One region of the Methylobacterium sp. 391_Methyba4 genome, then DNA from elsewhere that is predicted to be linked to it. Evidence: predicted binding sites of a transcription regulator. Region 1 holds the regulator's gene; the other holds the start of a gene.
The links. Region 1 encodes HrcA, which represses chaperone genes, less so after heat shock. Its sites were predicted from a motif close to GTTAGCACTCNCNNNNNGNGAGTGCTAAC; they were not measured.
Positions count from the first base shown of each region.

Region 2: P9K36_RS23735 (co-chaperone GroES) is a predicted target of HrcA. The motif match lies at 2,437-2,465, and genes of this name have one in related genera.

Region 1 is NZ_CP121475.1:3,466,137-3,470,643, forward strand. It holds gene hemW (radical SAM family heme chaperone HemW) at 1-229, opposite strand, end outside; gene rdgB (RdgB/HAM1 family non-canonical purine NTP pyrophosphatase) at 268-897, opposite strand; gene rph (ribonuclease PH) at 894-1,607, opposite strand; gene hrcA (heat-inducible transcriptional repressor HrcA) at 1,775-2,830, shown strand; gene P9K36_RS16265 (methyl-accepting chemotaxis protein) at 2,844-4,507, opposite strand, start outside.
Region 2 is NZ_CP121475.1:5,020,324-5,024,830, reverse strand. It holds gene P9K36_RS23745 (transglutaminase family protein) at 1-9, opposite strand, end outside; gene groL (chaperonin GroEL) at 305-1,948, opposite strand; gene P9K36_RS23735 (co-chaperone GroES) at 2,047-2,334, opposite strand; gene rsgA (ribosome small subunit-dependent GTPase A) at 2,685-3,719, shown strand; gene P9K36_RS23725 (NAD(P)H-binding protein) at 3,968-4,507, shown strand, end outside.

The DNA of each region.
Region 1 (4,507 bases):
GTGTCCCGCCGCCGAGGAAGATGCTGGTGACGGTCCGCCCCGGCGTGCGGGCGGCCGTGTGGGCGATCTCGGCTCGGAATGCCGCGAGGAAGCGAGGCTCGTCCACGCCCGCGTGGCGGACGTGGCTGTTGAAGTCGCAATACGGGCACTTCGCCGCGCAGAAGGGCCAGTGCAGGTAGATTCCGAAACCCACGTCGCGGGTCGGATGGTCCGGGCCGGTCGATACCATGATGACCGGGATGTGAGCGCGGCCGCGCCGTTTGGCAATCAGGAACCGGAGGCCAGACAGGCCCGGCTCAACGCCACGAAGGCCCGGGCCCGGTGCGAGAGCCCCTGAGCCTTCTGCCAGTCGACGCCGTGCTTCTCCTCGGCGCTCATCTCGCCGAAGGTGCGCGCGTGCCCGTCCGGCCGGAAGATCGGGTCGTAACCGAAGCCGGCGGTCCCCCGCGCCGCCACGAGGTCGCCGAACACCCGCCCTTCGAACAGCTCGGTGTGGCCGTCCGGCCAAGCCAGGACCAGGGCCGAAACGAAATGGGCCCGGCGGTCGGCCGCGCCACGGTCGTCGAGCTCGGCGAAGATCCGCGCCATCGCGGCCGCGAAATCCTTGTTCGGGCCGGCCCAGCGGGCCGAGAAGATGCCCGGTGCTCCGTCGAGGGCGTCGACGCACAGGCCGGAATCGTCCGCGAAGGCGGGCAGTCCGGTGGCGTCGGCCGCCGCCTTCGCCTTGATGGCGGCATTCTCGGCGAACATCGTGCCGGTTTCCTCGGGCTCGGGCAGCCCGAGTTCGCCGGCCGACACCGCCTCGACCCCGAACGGCGCGAGCAGCTCGCGCATCTCGGTGAGCTTGCCGGCATTGTGCGTGGCGATGACCACCTTCCCGGTCAGGCGGCGGCTCACGCGATGGCCTCCTTCTGCAGGGCGACCAGCCGCTCGGTGCCGGCGCGGGCGAGGCCGAGAAGTTCGAGAAGCTGCTCCTGGGTGAACGGCTCCATCTCGGCGGTGCCCTGCACCTCCACGATGCCGCCGCGCCCGGTCAGCACGAAATTGGCGTCGGTCTCGGCCGCGGAATCCTCGGCGTAATCGAGATCGAGGACCGGCATGCCCTTGTACAGGCCGCACGAGACGGCAGCGACATGGTCGCGCAGGGGATCGACCGAGATGATCGAGCGCGTCCGCATCCATGCGAAGCAATCGTGCAGCGCCACCCAGGCGCCGGTGATGGCGGCCGTCCGGGTGCCGCCATCGGCCTGGATGACGTCGCAATCGATCGTCACCTGACGCTCGCCCATGGCCGGCAGGTTCGTGACGGCCCGGAGGGACCGGCCGATCAGCCGCTGGATTTCCTGCGTTCGACCCGACGGCTTCCCGGAACCAACCTCGCGGCGGGTGCGTTCGTGCGTCGCACGCGGGAGCATGGCGTACTCCGCCGTGACCCAGCCCTTGCCCGATCCGCGCAGCCACGGGGGCGAACGCTCTTCGAGCGACGCGGTGCAGAGCACCCGGGTATTTCCGAAGCTGACGAGGCACGAGCCTTCTGCGTAGCGCGAAACCGCGCGCTCCAGGCTCACGGGCCGCAACTCGTCGGCGGCACGCTTGGAAGGCCGCATCGCGGGCCCCTTCTGTCGAGAGTGTCGAGGGCCGGGCTCTTAGGCCGCCGCGACATCACGGGCAAGCATCGCCATACGGATTGATCCGCGCGGGTCGGTTGCGCATGATCGGACCACAGGATGACCGCGTGACACACCCCAGTCCCAACTTTGCCAACGGCCAATCCATGCAGGCCCTCGCCGCCCTCAATGAGCGCGCCCGCGAGATCTTCCGGCAGATCGTCGAGAGCTATCTCACGACCGGCGAGCCGGTAGGCTCCCGGAATCTCGCTCGGATCCTCCCGATGGCGCTGTCGCCGGCCTCGATCCGGAACGTGATGGCGGATCTGGAGCATTCCGGCCTGATCTTCGCGCCGCATACCTCGGCCGGACGCCTCCCGACCGAACTCGGGCTGCGGTTCTTCGTCGACGCGATGCTGGAACTCGGCGACGTCAGCCAGGACGAGCAGGCGCGCATCGAGGCACAGATGCGGGCCGCAGCCTCGGGCCACACGTTCGATTCCGCCTTGGCCGAGGCCTCGACCATGCTGTCGGGCGTCTCGCGGGGGGCCGGCGTAGTGCTGACCACGAAGGCCAACGTCAATCTGAAGCACATCGAGTTCGTACGGCTCGATCCGGCCCGCGCCCTCGTCATCCTCGTCTCGGATGACGGCTCCGTCGAGAACCGCATCGTCGATCTGCCGCCCGGACTTCCGGCGGGTGCGCTTCAGGAGGCCACGAACTTCCTCAACGCGCGCCTGCAGGGCCGCACCCTGGGGTCGCTGCGCGCCGAGATCGAGGCCGGCCGCAAGGCCATGAAGCGCGAGCTCGACGCGATCACCGAACGCCTCGTCGATGCGGGGCTCGCAACGCCGGTGGGGCCGACGGAAGCGCGCCAATTGATCGTTCGCGGCCAGGCCAACCTGCTCGACGACCTGCGCGCGGTCGAGGATCTGGAGCGGATCCGCCTGCTGTTCAACGACCTGGAGACCCAGAAGGACGTCATCGACCTGCTGGCCCGTGCCGAGGGCGGCGAGGGCGTGCGTATCTTCATCGGCTCCGAGAACAAGCTGTTCTCCCTCTCGGGGTCATCGCTGATCGCGGCGCCGTTCCGCGACGGATCGCAGAAGATCGTCGGCGTGGTCGGGGTCATCGGTCCGACCCGCCTCAACTACGCGCGCATCGTGCCGATGGTGGATTATACGGCGCGGGTGGTGTCGAAGCTTCTGGACGGCGGCCGGTAGGTTCTGTCGGCCCTCAGGCCGCCCGAACCGAATCCAGGAATCGTGCGACCTCGACACCGAGGCGCGCGGAGTGCTGCGACAGATCCGATGCGGAGCCCAGGACCTGTCGCGCGGCCTCGCCCGTTTGCGCGGCGGCTCCGGCCACCCCGGCGATATTCACGGTCACGTCCGCGGTCCCGTCTGACGCCTGGGTCACGTTGCGGACGATCTCCTGCGTGGCCGCCCCCTGCTCCTCGACCGAGGCGGCGACGGCCGCGGCGACCGCGTTGATGTCCCGGATCCGCGTGACGATACCGTCGAGTGCCCGGGTGGCTTCGCCGGTGGAGCCCTGGACGCGCGCGATATGATCGTTGATCTCCTCGGTGGCGCGGGCGGTCTGCGCAGCCAGATCCTTCACTTCGGCCGCCACCACGGCGAAGCCGAGCCCGGCCTCGCCGGCCCGCGCGGCCTCGATGGTGGCGTTGAGGGCCAGCAGGTTGGTCTGCGCGGCGATCGAGGCGATCAGCCCGGCGGCGTCGCTGATCCGGGATACCGCCTCCGACAGCGCCTGCACGCGGTGTCCCGTCTCGTCGGCCTCGTCCACGGCCGTCCGGGCGAGGCGTGACGAGCCTGCGACCTGCCCGGCGATCTCGCGCACGCTCGCGCCGAGTTCTTCGGCCGCAACCGCGACGGTGCGGACGCTGGTCGAGGCTTGGTCGGCGGCCGCAGCGACGCTGCTGGATCGTGCCGCGGCCTGCGTGGCGGTGTTTGTCAGGGCTTGGGCGGTGGCGTGAAGCTCGGACGCCGCGGACGACACCGAACCGACGATCGTGCCCACGGCCTCTTCGAAACCATCGGCGAGCGCCGTCATGGCCCGCTTGCGCTCCGCTGCCGCCGCCGCCTCGGCCGAGCGCCGAGCCTCTTCCTGCTCACGTGCCTTCTGCGCCACAACGGCCTTGATACCCTCGACCGCCCGCCCGACCATCCCGATCTCGTCCCGGCGCCTGGCCTCGGCGATCACGGTATCGAGGTCGCCGAGGCTCATGCGCTGTAGGACTTCGACAAGTCGGTCTAGGGGATGTGCGACAGTCGCGGCCATCATCCGGCTGACAGTGACGGCCAGCAGAAGCAGCGTGATCGCGGTTGCGATGGCCAAGTTCTGCGCGAGGTGCGTGATGGGTGCGAACGCAGTGGCGTGGTCGACCGAAAGCGCGATGTACCAGTCGAGCGCCGGCGGCAGGTTTGGGACGCGTGCGAAGACCGTGCGGACGGACCGTCCCGCCTCGCGCGTGTCCGCCGCCCGACCGGCGGCGATGCCGGGAACCGGACCGTCGATCAGCTCCGACAGGGGCTTGCCGATGAACGCGGCCCGCGGGTGGATCAGGATCGTGCCAGCGCCCGACACCAGATAGGCATAACCGCCGTCACCCGGCGCGACCTCGGTAATCATCCGGGCAAGAGCCGAGACGTCGAAATCGCTTCCGACCACGCCGCCGAGACCGTGCGCCGCATCCTTCACCGGCGCCGCCGCCGTGATGATGAAGGTGCCGCGACTGGCGGAGATGTACGGCTCGGTCAGGATCGGGCCGTCCGTCGCGGCGGCCTCCTTGTACCACGGACGCTGACGCGGATCGTAACCCGGCGGAATCTCGGCCTTGGGCATCTTGGTGTAGAACCCGTCCGGACGCCCGAAGAAGC
Region 2 (4,507 bases), 1.6 Mb from region 1:
AATGCGCATGTGCTCTCTCCTCGATGGCAACCGCGAGATCGGCGCGGGTCATGCCGACAGGACGAATTTCGCAGGGCCCTCGTCGGCGCGATCGCCCTGCGAGCCAACGCATCCGTCACGAGGATGAGGCGCCCGGAGCGAACGGCACAAGCTTGCCGGTTTCAGCCCGGCGGAGGCGGCAGCGGTCGATAGCGAGAGAAGGTCGGTCCAGCCGGTCGATCCACCCCCTCGTGTTGCGCCGAAGCGCCCTCCGGCGATCCGCCTGTCGGCGTGCCGGAGGGCGCTTCGGACCTGTTTCGGCCGGTTAGAAATCCATGCCGCCCATGCCGCCCATGCCGCCGCCGGCGGGCATGGCCGGAGCCTCCTTGCGCGGCGCCTCGGAGATCATCGCCTCGGTGGTCACCAGCAGGCCGGCGACCGAGGCCGCGCCCTGAATGGCCGCGCGCACCACCTTGGCCGGGTCGACGATGCCGGCCTTGAGCATGTCGACATACTCTTCGGTCTGGGCGTTGAAGCCGTAGGTCTCCGAGCTGTTGGCCAGGATCTTACCGACCACGATCGAGCCCTCGACGCCCGAGTTCTGGGCGATCTGACGGATCGGGGCCTCGAGAGCCTTGAGGACGATCTTGATGCCGGCCTGGACGTCGGGGTTGTCGTTCGCGAGCCCCTGGACGGCGGCCTTGGCGCGCAGGAGCGCGGTGCCGCCGCCGGGGACGATGCCTTCCTCGACCGCCGCGCGGGTGGCGTGCAGCGCGTCGTCGACGCGGTCCTTCTTCTCCTTGACCTCGACCTCGGTCGAACCGCCGACGCGGATCACCGCGACGCCGCCCGCGAGCTTGGCCAGACGCTCCTGGAGCTTCTCGCGGTCGTAGTCCGAGGTGGTCTCCTCGATCTGCGCCTTGATCTGGCTGATCCGGCCCTCGATGTCGGCCTTCTCGCCGGCGCCGTCGATGATCGTGGTGGTCTCCTTCTCGATCCGCACGCGCTTGGCGCGGCCGAGCATCGGGAGCGTCACGTTCTCGAGCTTGATGCCGAGGTCCTCGGCGATCATCTGGCCCTTGGTCAGGATCGCGATGTCCTCGAGCATCGCCTTGCGGCGGTCACCGAAGCCCGGCGCCTTCACGGCCGCGACCTTCAGGCCGCCGCGCAGCTTGTTCACCACCAGGGTGGCGAGCGCCTCGCCCTCGATGTCCTCGGCGATGATCAGGAGCGGCTTGCCGGTCTGGACCACGGCCTCGAGCACCGGCAGCATGGCCTGGAGCGAGGAGAGCTTCTTCTCGTGGATGAGGATGTAGGGATCCTCGAGCTCGGCGACCATCTTCTCCGCATTCGTGATGAAGTACGGGGACAGGTAGCCGCGGTCGAACTGCATGCCTTCGACGACGTCGAGTTCGGTCTCGGCGGTCTTGGCCTCCTCGACGGTGATGACGCCCTCGTTGCCCACCTTCTGCATGGCGTGGGCGATCATCTCGCCGATCTCCTTGTCGCCGTTGGCGGAGATCGTGCCGACCTGGGCGATCTCCTCGGACGAGGCGACCTTGCGGGAGCGCGCGCCGATATCCTTCACGACCGCGGCCACGGCCAGATCGATGCCGCGCTTCAGGTCCATCGGGTTCATGCCGGCGGCGACGTACTTCACGCCCTCCCGGACGATGGAGGCCGCGAGAACGGTCGCGGTCGTCGTGCCGTCACCGGCGGTGTCGCTCGACTTCGAGGCCACTTCGCGCACCATCTGGGCGCCCATGTTCTCGAACTTGTCGACGAGCTCGATCTCCTTGGCGACGGTGACGCCGTCCTTGGTGATGCGCGGGGCGCCGAAGCTCTTCTCGATCACGACGTTGCGGCCCTTCGGGCCTAGCGTCACCTTCACCGCACTGGCGAGCAATTCGACACCGCGCAGCATCTTCTCGCGGGCATCGACCGAAAAGCGAACGTCTTTGGCGGACATGGTGGAGCACTCGTCATCTGTCGTTTGGCCCTGAGGCGCGCCACAGCGGGCGCCTCGAAGGGCAGATCGTCGTGAGGCTCTGAGCGGCCTGATCCGCGCTAGGCGACGATGCCCAGGATGTCGGATTCCTTCATGATCAGGAGGTCCTGACCGTCGATCTTGACCTCGGTGCCGGACCACTTGCCGAACAGGACGCGGTCGCCGGCCTTCACCTCGAGCGGGTTGATCTTGCCCGCCTCGTCGCGCACGCCCGGTCCTGCGGCGACGACCTCGCCCTCCTGCGGCTTCTCCTTGACCGTATCGGGAATGATGATGCCGCCCTTGGTCTTCTCCTCGCCTTCGATGCGACGGAGGACCACGCGGTCGTGCAGCGGACGGAATTTCATCGTGGTATCCTGATCGTTCCCAAGCGAGATCCAACCGACATGATTGGCGCTGTCGCGGGAAAGGCTACGGCGAGACTGTCATCGCCGCCCGATCGACGCATTGTTAGCACTCACCGAGTGGAAGTGCTAATCTTATGAGTGGGCCGGAGACTGGCTCATCCGGGCATTGGGGCGCGCGCCTTCGCGGCCGCTCCCGATTGACCCGCGCGGCGACACGACCGTCCGCCTCCCGTGGGTATGGCCAAGGGAGGCGGCGCAGGGAGACGGCGCAGGCCGACGGTCCTTGCACTCGGCCGGGCATCGACGTGCGCCTGGCGGTGGAGGGCTGGCCAGGCGCAGGATGCCATGTCATGGGCAGGGCGGTGATCGATCATCCCCCTTCCTTCCAGCCCCTGTCGCTTGCAAGCTTGGGCTGGTCCGACTTCTTCGAAGTCCAGCGTGAACCCCACGAGGCCGATCTCGCCCCGATGCGGATCGCGACGCTTCACCGGTCTCGCTTGACCGCCCTGTCGGAGGCCGGATCCGTCGAACTGACGCTCGCGATCCACACCAGCACGAGCGACTTCACCGTAGGCGATTGGGTTCTCGTCGATCCGCGAACCCAGACCGTGCATCGCCGTCTCAGCCGCAGGACGGTCATGGAGCGCCGCACCGAAGGCAGCCGGACCCTTCAGGCCGCGGCGGCCAATGTCGACACGCTGTTCATCGTCACCTCCTGCAACGCCGATTTCAATCCGGCGCGACTGGAGCGCTATCTGGCTCTGGCCAATCAAGGCGGCACAATTCCGGTGATCCTCCTCACCAAGGCCGACACGACAGCCGATCTGGGAACCTACCAGCGCCAAGCGTCCGAGTTGCAGCGCGGGCTCGACGTCGTAACCCTCAACCCCCGTCTCTCCGCGGCTGCAGACGCCCTCGCTCCGTGGTGTGGGCTGGGGCAGACCGTGGCGCTGGTCGGCTCCTCCGGCGTCGGCAAATCGACGCTGGTGAACACGCTGGTCGGTCCCGGTCAGGCCCAGGCCCAGCTGACCGGCGGCATTCGCGAGCACGATGCCAAGGGACGCCATACGACCACGTCGCGTTCGCTGCATGCCATCGCCGACGGCGGCTGGGTCATCGACACGCCGGGGATGCGCACGCTGCACGTCAGCGGCGCCGCGGAAGGGATCGAAACGCTGTTCGCCGAGATCATCGAACGCGCGCCCCTGTGCCGATACCGCGACTGCACCCACACAAGCGAACCCGGGTGCGCCGTGCAGGCTGCCGTCGCGGACGGCAGCCTCGCACCTGAGCGGCTGATCCGTTGGCGCAAGCTGTTCGACGAGAACCGGACCAATACACCGACACCGGCTGGTCCACGCAGCCACCGACGTCCTCGCAGGTAGGCTGCGGCCCTGACTGTCCCGCTGCCGCGAGAGCGGGCGCCGGCGGCGCGCTCCGTGCTATGACGCCGGCATGACGCGCTGACCCTTCGCCCACACCCGTGGCAATCCAGGCTGCGAAGGCGGCCTCCTGTTCGGGTGGATCGATACGGTCTCGTCACAACGACCGGACATGCCGGAACCCTGAGTGGCTGGATAAGGTGAGCGTGACCGGAGACCAATCGGACGCGTTGCGCCCGCGACGCGTCGCCGTGCTCGGTGGCACCGGGACGATCGGGCGCGCGACGGTGCGCGCGCTGGTGTCACGGGGCCATGACGTGGTCTGCTTCGTCAGGCGTCGCGCCGACATCGACGACCCGTCAGGGCCGCCCGCTTGCTCCCGACTGCCTCCGGGCGCGACCGCAAGGGTGGTGGATGTGACCGATCCATCGTCCCTCGCCGAGGCGGGTTTCCGCGGCGAGCCGTTCGACGTCCTGGTCTCGTGTCTCGCCTCGCGCACGGGCTTGCCCGACGACGCCTGGGCGATCGATTATCGCGCGCATGTGAGTGCGTTGCATGCCGGGAAGGCGGCCGGCGTGACCCACGTCATCCTTCTCTCGGCGATCTGCGTCCAGAAGCCGGTCCTGGCGTTCCAGCACGCCAAGCGCGCGTTCGAGGGCGTTCTGGCCGGGTCGGGCCTCGATTACACGATCGTACGACCAACGGCCTTCTTCAAATCACTGTCGGGGCAAATCGATCGTTTGAAACGCGGGAAGTCGTTCCTGATTTTCGGCGACGGCACGCTGACGGCC